Regions from separate parts of the Cellvibrio sp. PSBB023 genome, predicted to be linked through region 2. Evidence: predicted binding sites of a transcription regulator. Region 2 holds the regulator's gene; the other holds the start of a gene.
The links. Region 2 encodes FNR, which switches genes on or off when oxygen is low (the NO sensors DNR and NnrR bind a similar motif). Its sites were predicted from a motif close to TTGATNNNNATCAA; they were not measured.
Positions count from the first base shown of each region.

Region 1 (3,429 bases), 1.1 Mb from region 2:
ATGCGGTCGCGATTATGGATGACAGTCGCTGTCTGGCAACAGGTAGCGTGGATAATGCGGACAACGCCTCGCGCTCACTGGATAAAATCAACGAAGCCGTGGGCGCCATCAGTAGTATGGCCGGGCAAATTGCCACCGCAGCAGAAGAGCAAAGCCATGTGGTGAAAGAGGTATTGACCAATATCACTGCGATTAAAACTGTGGCCGACAATTCAGCGACAGAAGCAAATCAAGGTGAGCGTCGCGCCAAGGACTTGCAGGATCTGGCCAGTGGCCTGAATGACAAGGTGTCTACTTTCCGCTTGTAATCGTTGCGCAAAAAGCGTCCACAAAAGCGGCCAGGTAGCCGCTTTTGTTTTTGGCGACTGGCCATAATGAGCGAACCTGTTGGGTGATGACTGCCTATTTGCCGCCAGCGATTTAATTTGCTGTTTCTCCGTGGTTTTCGCCGCCGCAAGAGTGGGAATTTCATCTACTTGCGAGTACAATTCCGCGCCCAAGAAGGTACTGGTCTGCGGATTGTGGCTCGTGATCGTGCCCTGTGAATTGTCAACGAGTTTTAGCGGGAGCTCCCCATGTCATCTATCAAAAAAGTGGTGTTGGCCTATTCCGGCGGCCTGGACACCTCAGTAATCGTTAAGTGGTTACAAGAAAACTACAACTGTGAAGTTATTACCTTCACCGCCGACATTGGTCAGGGCGAAGAAGTTGAGCCAGCGCGTGCAAAAGCACAGGCGTTGGGTGTTAAGCAAATATATATCGATGACCTGCGTGAAGAGTTTGTCCGCGATTTCGTATTCCCCATGTTCCGCGCCAATACCATCTATGAAGGCGAGTACCTGCTGGGTACGTCTATCGCACGTCCGCTGATCGCCAAACGCCTGATTGAAATCGCCAATGAAGTCGGTGCAGATGCCATTTCTCACGGCGCCACCGGTAAGGGCAATGACCAGGTACGTTTTGAGTTGGGTGCTTATGCACTTAAACCGGGCATCAAAGTGATTGCGCCTTGGCGTGAGTGGGATCTGACCTCCCGTGAAACCCTGATGGCCTATTGCGAGCGCAACAATATCCCAGTCGATTTCAACAAAAAGAAAAAGTCGCCCTACTCAATGGATGCCAACCTGCTGCACATCTCCTATGAAGGCGGTGTGTTGGAGAATCCATGGACTGAAGCCGAAGATGATATGTGGCGCTGGAGCGTTTCACCGGAAGCTGCACCGGATAAAGCGACCTATTTGGATTTGACCTACGAAAAAGGCGATGTGGTTGCGATCAATGGCGAGCGCATGTCTCCTGCAACTGTACTAACCTATCTTAATAAGGTGGGCGGTGAGAATGGCGTGGGTCGTTTGGATATCGTTGAAAACCGCTATGTTGGCATGAAGTCACGCGGCTGTTATGAAACCCCCGGTGGCACCATTATGCTGCGTGCACACCGTGCAATTGAATCCATCACCCTCGATCGCGAAGTGGCTCACCTGAAAGACAGCTTGATGCCCAAGTACGCCGAAATGATCTACAACGGTTACTGGTGGAGCCCTGAGCGTAAGATGATGCAGGCAATGATTGATCAGTCACAAGAGTACGTTAACGGTGAAGTTCGCGTAAAACTCTACAAAGGTGCTGTTCATGTTGTTGGTCGTCGCTCAGCGGATAGCTTGTTTGATGAAAAAGTGGCTACATTTGAAGATGACGCAGGCGCATACAATCAGAAAGATGCGGAAGGTTTCATTAAACTGAATGCACTCCGTATGCGTATTGCTGCTAACAAAGGCCGTGTATTGAAGTAATTTTTCTGTATGCCTGCGCACCTGAATGTGTGCAGGCGCTTTATTCCCAAGCGTGAATAAAGCACTCAGGTTAAATCCGCATAAATAATTTGATAAATATCAATCCGATAGCTACTAGGGTGGGACAAACTGTCGCACATGAGGCAAAATGCCGCACCTTCAGTAGGGTTATAGGCTTGATGATTGCCGTGAAGCTCCGTGTGGACAGATAGCACGGTTAGAGACAAACAAGATTTCATTTCTCTTAAGTAACAGGAAAGTCCTATGGGTAGTCATGCGACTGTAGCTGGAGATCCTCCAGTGTACGACCTCGATATAGTACGCAAGTTCTCCATTATGACCATTGTATGGGGCATAGTGGGTATGGGCGTTGGTGTACTTATCGCATCACAATTGGTTTGGCCCGGGTTGAATGACCTGCTGCAACCCTACACACACTTTGGCCGCTTGCGTCCTTTGCATACCAACGTGGTTATTTTTGCGTTTGGTGGTTGTGCTCTGTTTGCGACATCTTATTACGTAGTACAAAGAACCTGCCAGACGACTTTGTTTGGTGGTTGGTTAGTGCCATTTACCTTTTGGGGCTGGCAAGCTGTGATTGTACTGGCAGTAATCACCCTGCCACAGGGCATGACGACTACCAAAGAGTACGCCGAGCTGGAGTGGCCGATCGATATTCTGATCACTCTGGTATGGCTTGCTTATGCTGCCGTTTTCTTTGGCACTATCGTCAAGCGCAAAACCTCCCACATCTACGTGGCTAACTGGTTCTACGGTGGCTTCATTATTACCGTTGCCGTACTGCATGTTGTTAACAGCGCTGCCGTACCTGTGACCCTGACCAAATCTTACTCTGCCTATGCCGGTGCTGCCGACGCGATGGTGCAGTGGTGGTATGGTCACAACGCGGTAGGTTTCTTCCTCACTGCAGGCTTCCTCGGCATGATGTACTACTTTGTACCCAAGCAAGCCGGACGCCCTGTTTATTCTTATCAATTGTCTATCGTTCACTTCTGGGCGCTGATTTCTCTGTACATTTGGGCAGGTTCTCACCATTTGCACTACTCGGCACTGCCGGACTGGACCCAATCACTGGGTATGGTGATGTCCTTGATCCTGCTCGCGCCAAGCTGGGGCGGTATGATCAACGGTATCATGACGCTGTCGGGTGCATGGCATAAATTGCGTACCGACCCAACCCTCCGCTTCCTGGTTGTTGCCTTGTCTTTCTACGGTATGTCTACCTTTGAAGGCCCAATGATGGCCATCAAAAATGTAAACGCTTTGTCCCACAACACTGACTGGACCGTTGGTCACGTTCACTCCGGTGCACTCGGTTGGGTAGCAATGATTTCGATCGGTGCGCTGTACCATATGTTGCCCAAGCTGTTTAACCGCGAAGAGATGCACAGCGTTAAGTTAATCAACCTGCACTTCTGGTTGGCAACCGTAGGTACTGTTCTTTACGTAGTAGCCATGTGGATCAACGGTATAGGCCAAGGCCTGATGTGGCGTGCATTTAACCCCGATGGCTCCTTGACCTACAGCTTCATTGAAACTGTGGTGTTCAGCAAAGGTGGTTACATCATGCGTCTTATCGGTGGTGCTTTCTTCCTGACCGGTATGCTTGTAATGG
Region 1 is NZ_CP019799.1:1,944,921-1,948,349, reverse strand. It holds gene B0D95_RS08630 (methyl-accepting chemotaxis protein) at 1-308, shown strand, start outside; gene B0D95_RS08625 (argininosuccinate synthase) at 576-1,793, shown strand; gene ccoN (cytochrome-c oxidase, cbb3-type subunit I) at 2,058-3,429, shown strand, end outside.
Region 1: a site for FNR is predicted at 1,883-1,896, ahead of ccoN (cytochrome-c oxidase, cbb3-type subunit I). Genes of this name have one in related genera too.

Region 2 (3,429 bases):
ACTACGGTCCTAACACACCATCTATAACAATCTAATCTTCTTATGTAAAAGAAGTTGAGGAGTCTCATGAACCTGTTACTGGTTGCTGATATCGGAGGCACTAACGGTCGTTTCGGTTTGGTCGAGTTTGATGCAGACAAGAATCGCGCAAATGGCAAGGTCAATTACACAGCAGAACGCCAAATTACACTTAAATGTGCCAACTATCCAGACATGGCAACAATGATCAAAGCTTGCTGTAGCGAGTTTGGCATTGAAATTCCAGCCTATGCATGCCTCGCGATTGCCGGTCCAATCGAAAATGGCCAAGCATCGATGACCAACCTTAATTGGAAGTTTTCAATTGATGGCTTGCGCGATCAACTGGGCATGAAAACACTGCATGTGATCAACGATTTTGCATCACTTGCCTATGCAGTTCCCTTTCTCGAAGACGATGAACTCATCACATTATATGACTCGCATAAATCCAGTGCCGATGCACCGATTGTGGTGATGGGGCCAGGTACGGGCTTTGGCATGGCCGCGCTAGTGCCTAGCCAAAACAACTGGCGAATCATCCCCACCGAAGGAGGCCACGCCAGCTTCGCGCCAACCAATGAAAAAGAGCTGGATATCAAAGCCTTTCTGTTGAAAGAGCAGAACCATGTCTCTGTGGAGAATATTCTTTCCGGCGGCGGCTTGGTAACACTCTACAGAGCCCTGGCGCACAATGAAGGCGTTGAAGCGCAGCCTTATACACCAGCCGATGTGAGCACCAAAGGCATTGCCAATCAAGACCCACTCTGTCGCGAAGCAGTGTTGACATTTTGTGACGTACTGGGTGAAGTCGCAGGTGACAAAGCGCTTTCCCTCGGCGCAAAAGGTGGCGTAGTGATTGGTGGAGGGATTACTCCCAAGCTGGTAGATCTATTACCCGAATCACACTTTCTTGAGCGCTACAAAAATAAGGGGCCAATGACCGGCTACGTCAGTGACATATCGATTCGTTTGATTGTGAATGACAAAGCAGCGCTAGTAGGTTCTGCTGCATGGTTAATCAACAATACAGAATCATTGAAATAACAAAGCATTTGTAAACAATAAAAAAATCCGCCTCGGTTACCCGGGCGGATTTTTTTATTGCTCTTGCGTTCGCGAGGATACGATCAAAGACCAACTACATTTTCAGCCTGTGGGCCTTTTTGTCCGGGCTTTACGTCAAATTCTACGCGCTGACCTTCTGCCAAGGTCTTGAAACCTGAGCCGCTGATTGCACTGTAGTGAACAAAAACGTCCTGACCAGCTTCGCTTGCAATAAAGCCAAAACCTTTAGATTCGTTGAACCACTTAACGGTGCCAGTACTTCTAGCCATAATAAACCTCGATGTTTTCTTAAAATAAAAATGAATACCCCAAGTGGGATTGCGCTGGCGGATTCAGATGTTACTTATGAAAAACAGAACGAGGTGCTAATAGATTTACTGCTAGAACAACGATGCGACTTACCATAAATAATGCTGCTAACTGGCCAGCCGAACCAATATATTATTCAGTCAGCCCCAAGTAAAGAGGGCTTTTTAAGAAAGCCACCTGCTTTTTAGTTATATCCATACATCAGGGCAAGCTCCCCTCTGCCGAATGCAAATTCCGCGGACAATTGAGCCAAATCAACTATTTACCGCCTCCATTAAAGCTGCAACAATCGCTTATTACACTATTGCCGCAGGTTTCGCGGCCATGGTCACTTATTTGAGGTGGTGGACTTATGACAGCTAATCAACACATTGTAAAAACCCAGGATTCCAGCTGCCCTCACGATAAGCGCGTTAGTTGCGGAAATTGCCGTTTAAACACTATCTGCTTGCCGATCAGCTTGCACATTGAAGATATTGATCGCTTGAACAGCATCATCCAGCGCGGCAAACCCCTGCAAAAAGGCGATTATCTCTACCGCGCCAATGATCACTTCCACTCCGTTTATGCCATTCGCTCGGGTGCCGTAAAAGCACTGACACTGAGTGATAACGGCGAAGAGCAAGTCACCGGATTTTATTTACCCGGTGAAGTTGTCGGTATGGACGGTATTGCAGATAACCGTTATACCAACTCGGTCATTGCACTGGAAACGGCGTCTGTATGCGAGATTCCGTTTAATCGCATGGAAGAATTGAGTTTGCAAATTCCCAATTTGCAGCGTCACTTTTTCCAGTTAATGAGCCGCGAAATCACTCAGGACCAACAAATTATTACCTTGCTCAGTAAAAGTAGTGCCGAGGAGCGCATTGCAGCCCTGCTGTTAAGCATATCTAGCCGCAATAGCCGCCGCCAGTTATCGGCCAATGCATTCCGCTTACCCATGTCGCGCACAGATATTGGCAATTACCTCGGTTTGACCATTGAAACCGTCAGCCGGATTTTTACTCGCTTACAAAAACAACAGGTCATTTCTGTTGATAAAAAAGAAGTACTGATTACCAATATGGAACAGCTGCGCAACATCGCCAACGGCGACAGTCACTGTTAACCACCACGAGTATCCACAATGATTAACGCCCAACGTCTGGACGCCACCCTCGCCGCTTTTGATACGGCCAACCTGCAAGACCCTAATACTGAAATAGTGGATGGCAAGGTTGTTGCCAAAGAATGGATTTATGGCCAACGCATGAGCGCACGACTGGCGCAGTTTTGTCCTCACGCATCTGACCCCCTACAACTGGCGGCACGCAGCCAACATATCTGCCGCTGGAAAATCCCTCGCTCCGATTACCCCATGGATCGTACCGGCTACAAAAAGTGGCGACTGGATTTGGCACAAATGCATGGGGATATTGCCGGTGAGATTATGGCCAGCCAAGGGTATGAAGATGCGGTTATTGCACGGGTAAAAGACCTACTGCTAAAACGCAGCCTCAAGCGCGATGAAGAAGTTCAAACCCTTGAGGATGTTATTTGCCTGGTATTCATCGAGTTTTATCTGGAGGATTTTGCCGGTAAACACGAGGAAGCCAAGCTCATCGATATTATTCGCAAGACCTGGAATAAAATGTCACCCACTGGTCATACTGCAGCATTAACACTGCCGCTGAATGACAAGATGCTAACGTTGGTCAGCAAAGCGCTGAGCCCTGATAATTAATACAACAATGATTCATCCATCATTAAAAAGGAAAACACCGTGTATATAGCCCTTAAACACTTGCACTTAACGTTTGTCGCCCTCGCCCTGCTGATATTTTTTGTACGTGGTGTTTTGTTATTTATTAATTCACCACTACTGAACAAAAAACTGCTGAAAATTGCCCCACATATTATCAATACCATCATGCTGGTGAGCGGCATCCTATTAGCCGTCAGTTTGGGGATGAAACCAGGTGAGCATCCTTGGCTTATGGCCAAACTCATCGGCTTGGTTGTATTTATCATTCTCGGTGTTGGCGCATTTAA
Region 2 is NZ_CP019799.1:795,707-799,135, reverse strand. It holds gene glk (glucokinase) at 67-1,065, shown strand; gene B0D95_RS03595 (cold-shock protein) at 1,149-1,355, opposite strand; gene fnr (fumarate/nitrate reduction transcriptional regulator Fnr) at 1,748-2,506, shown strand; gene B0D95_RS03585 (DUF4202 domain-containing protein) at 2,525-3,121, shown strand; gene B0D95_RS03580 (SirB2 family protein) at 3,161-3,429, shown strand, end outside.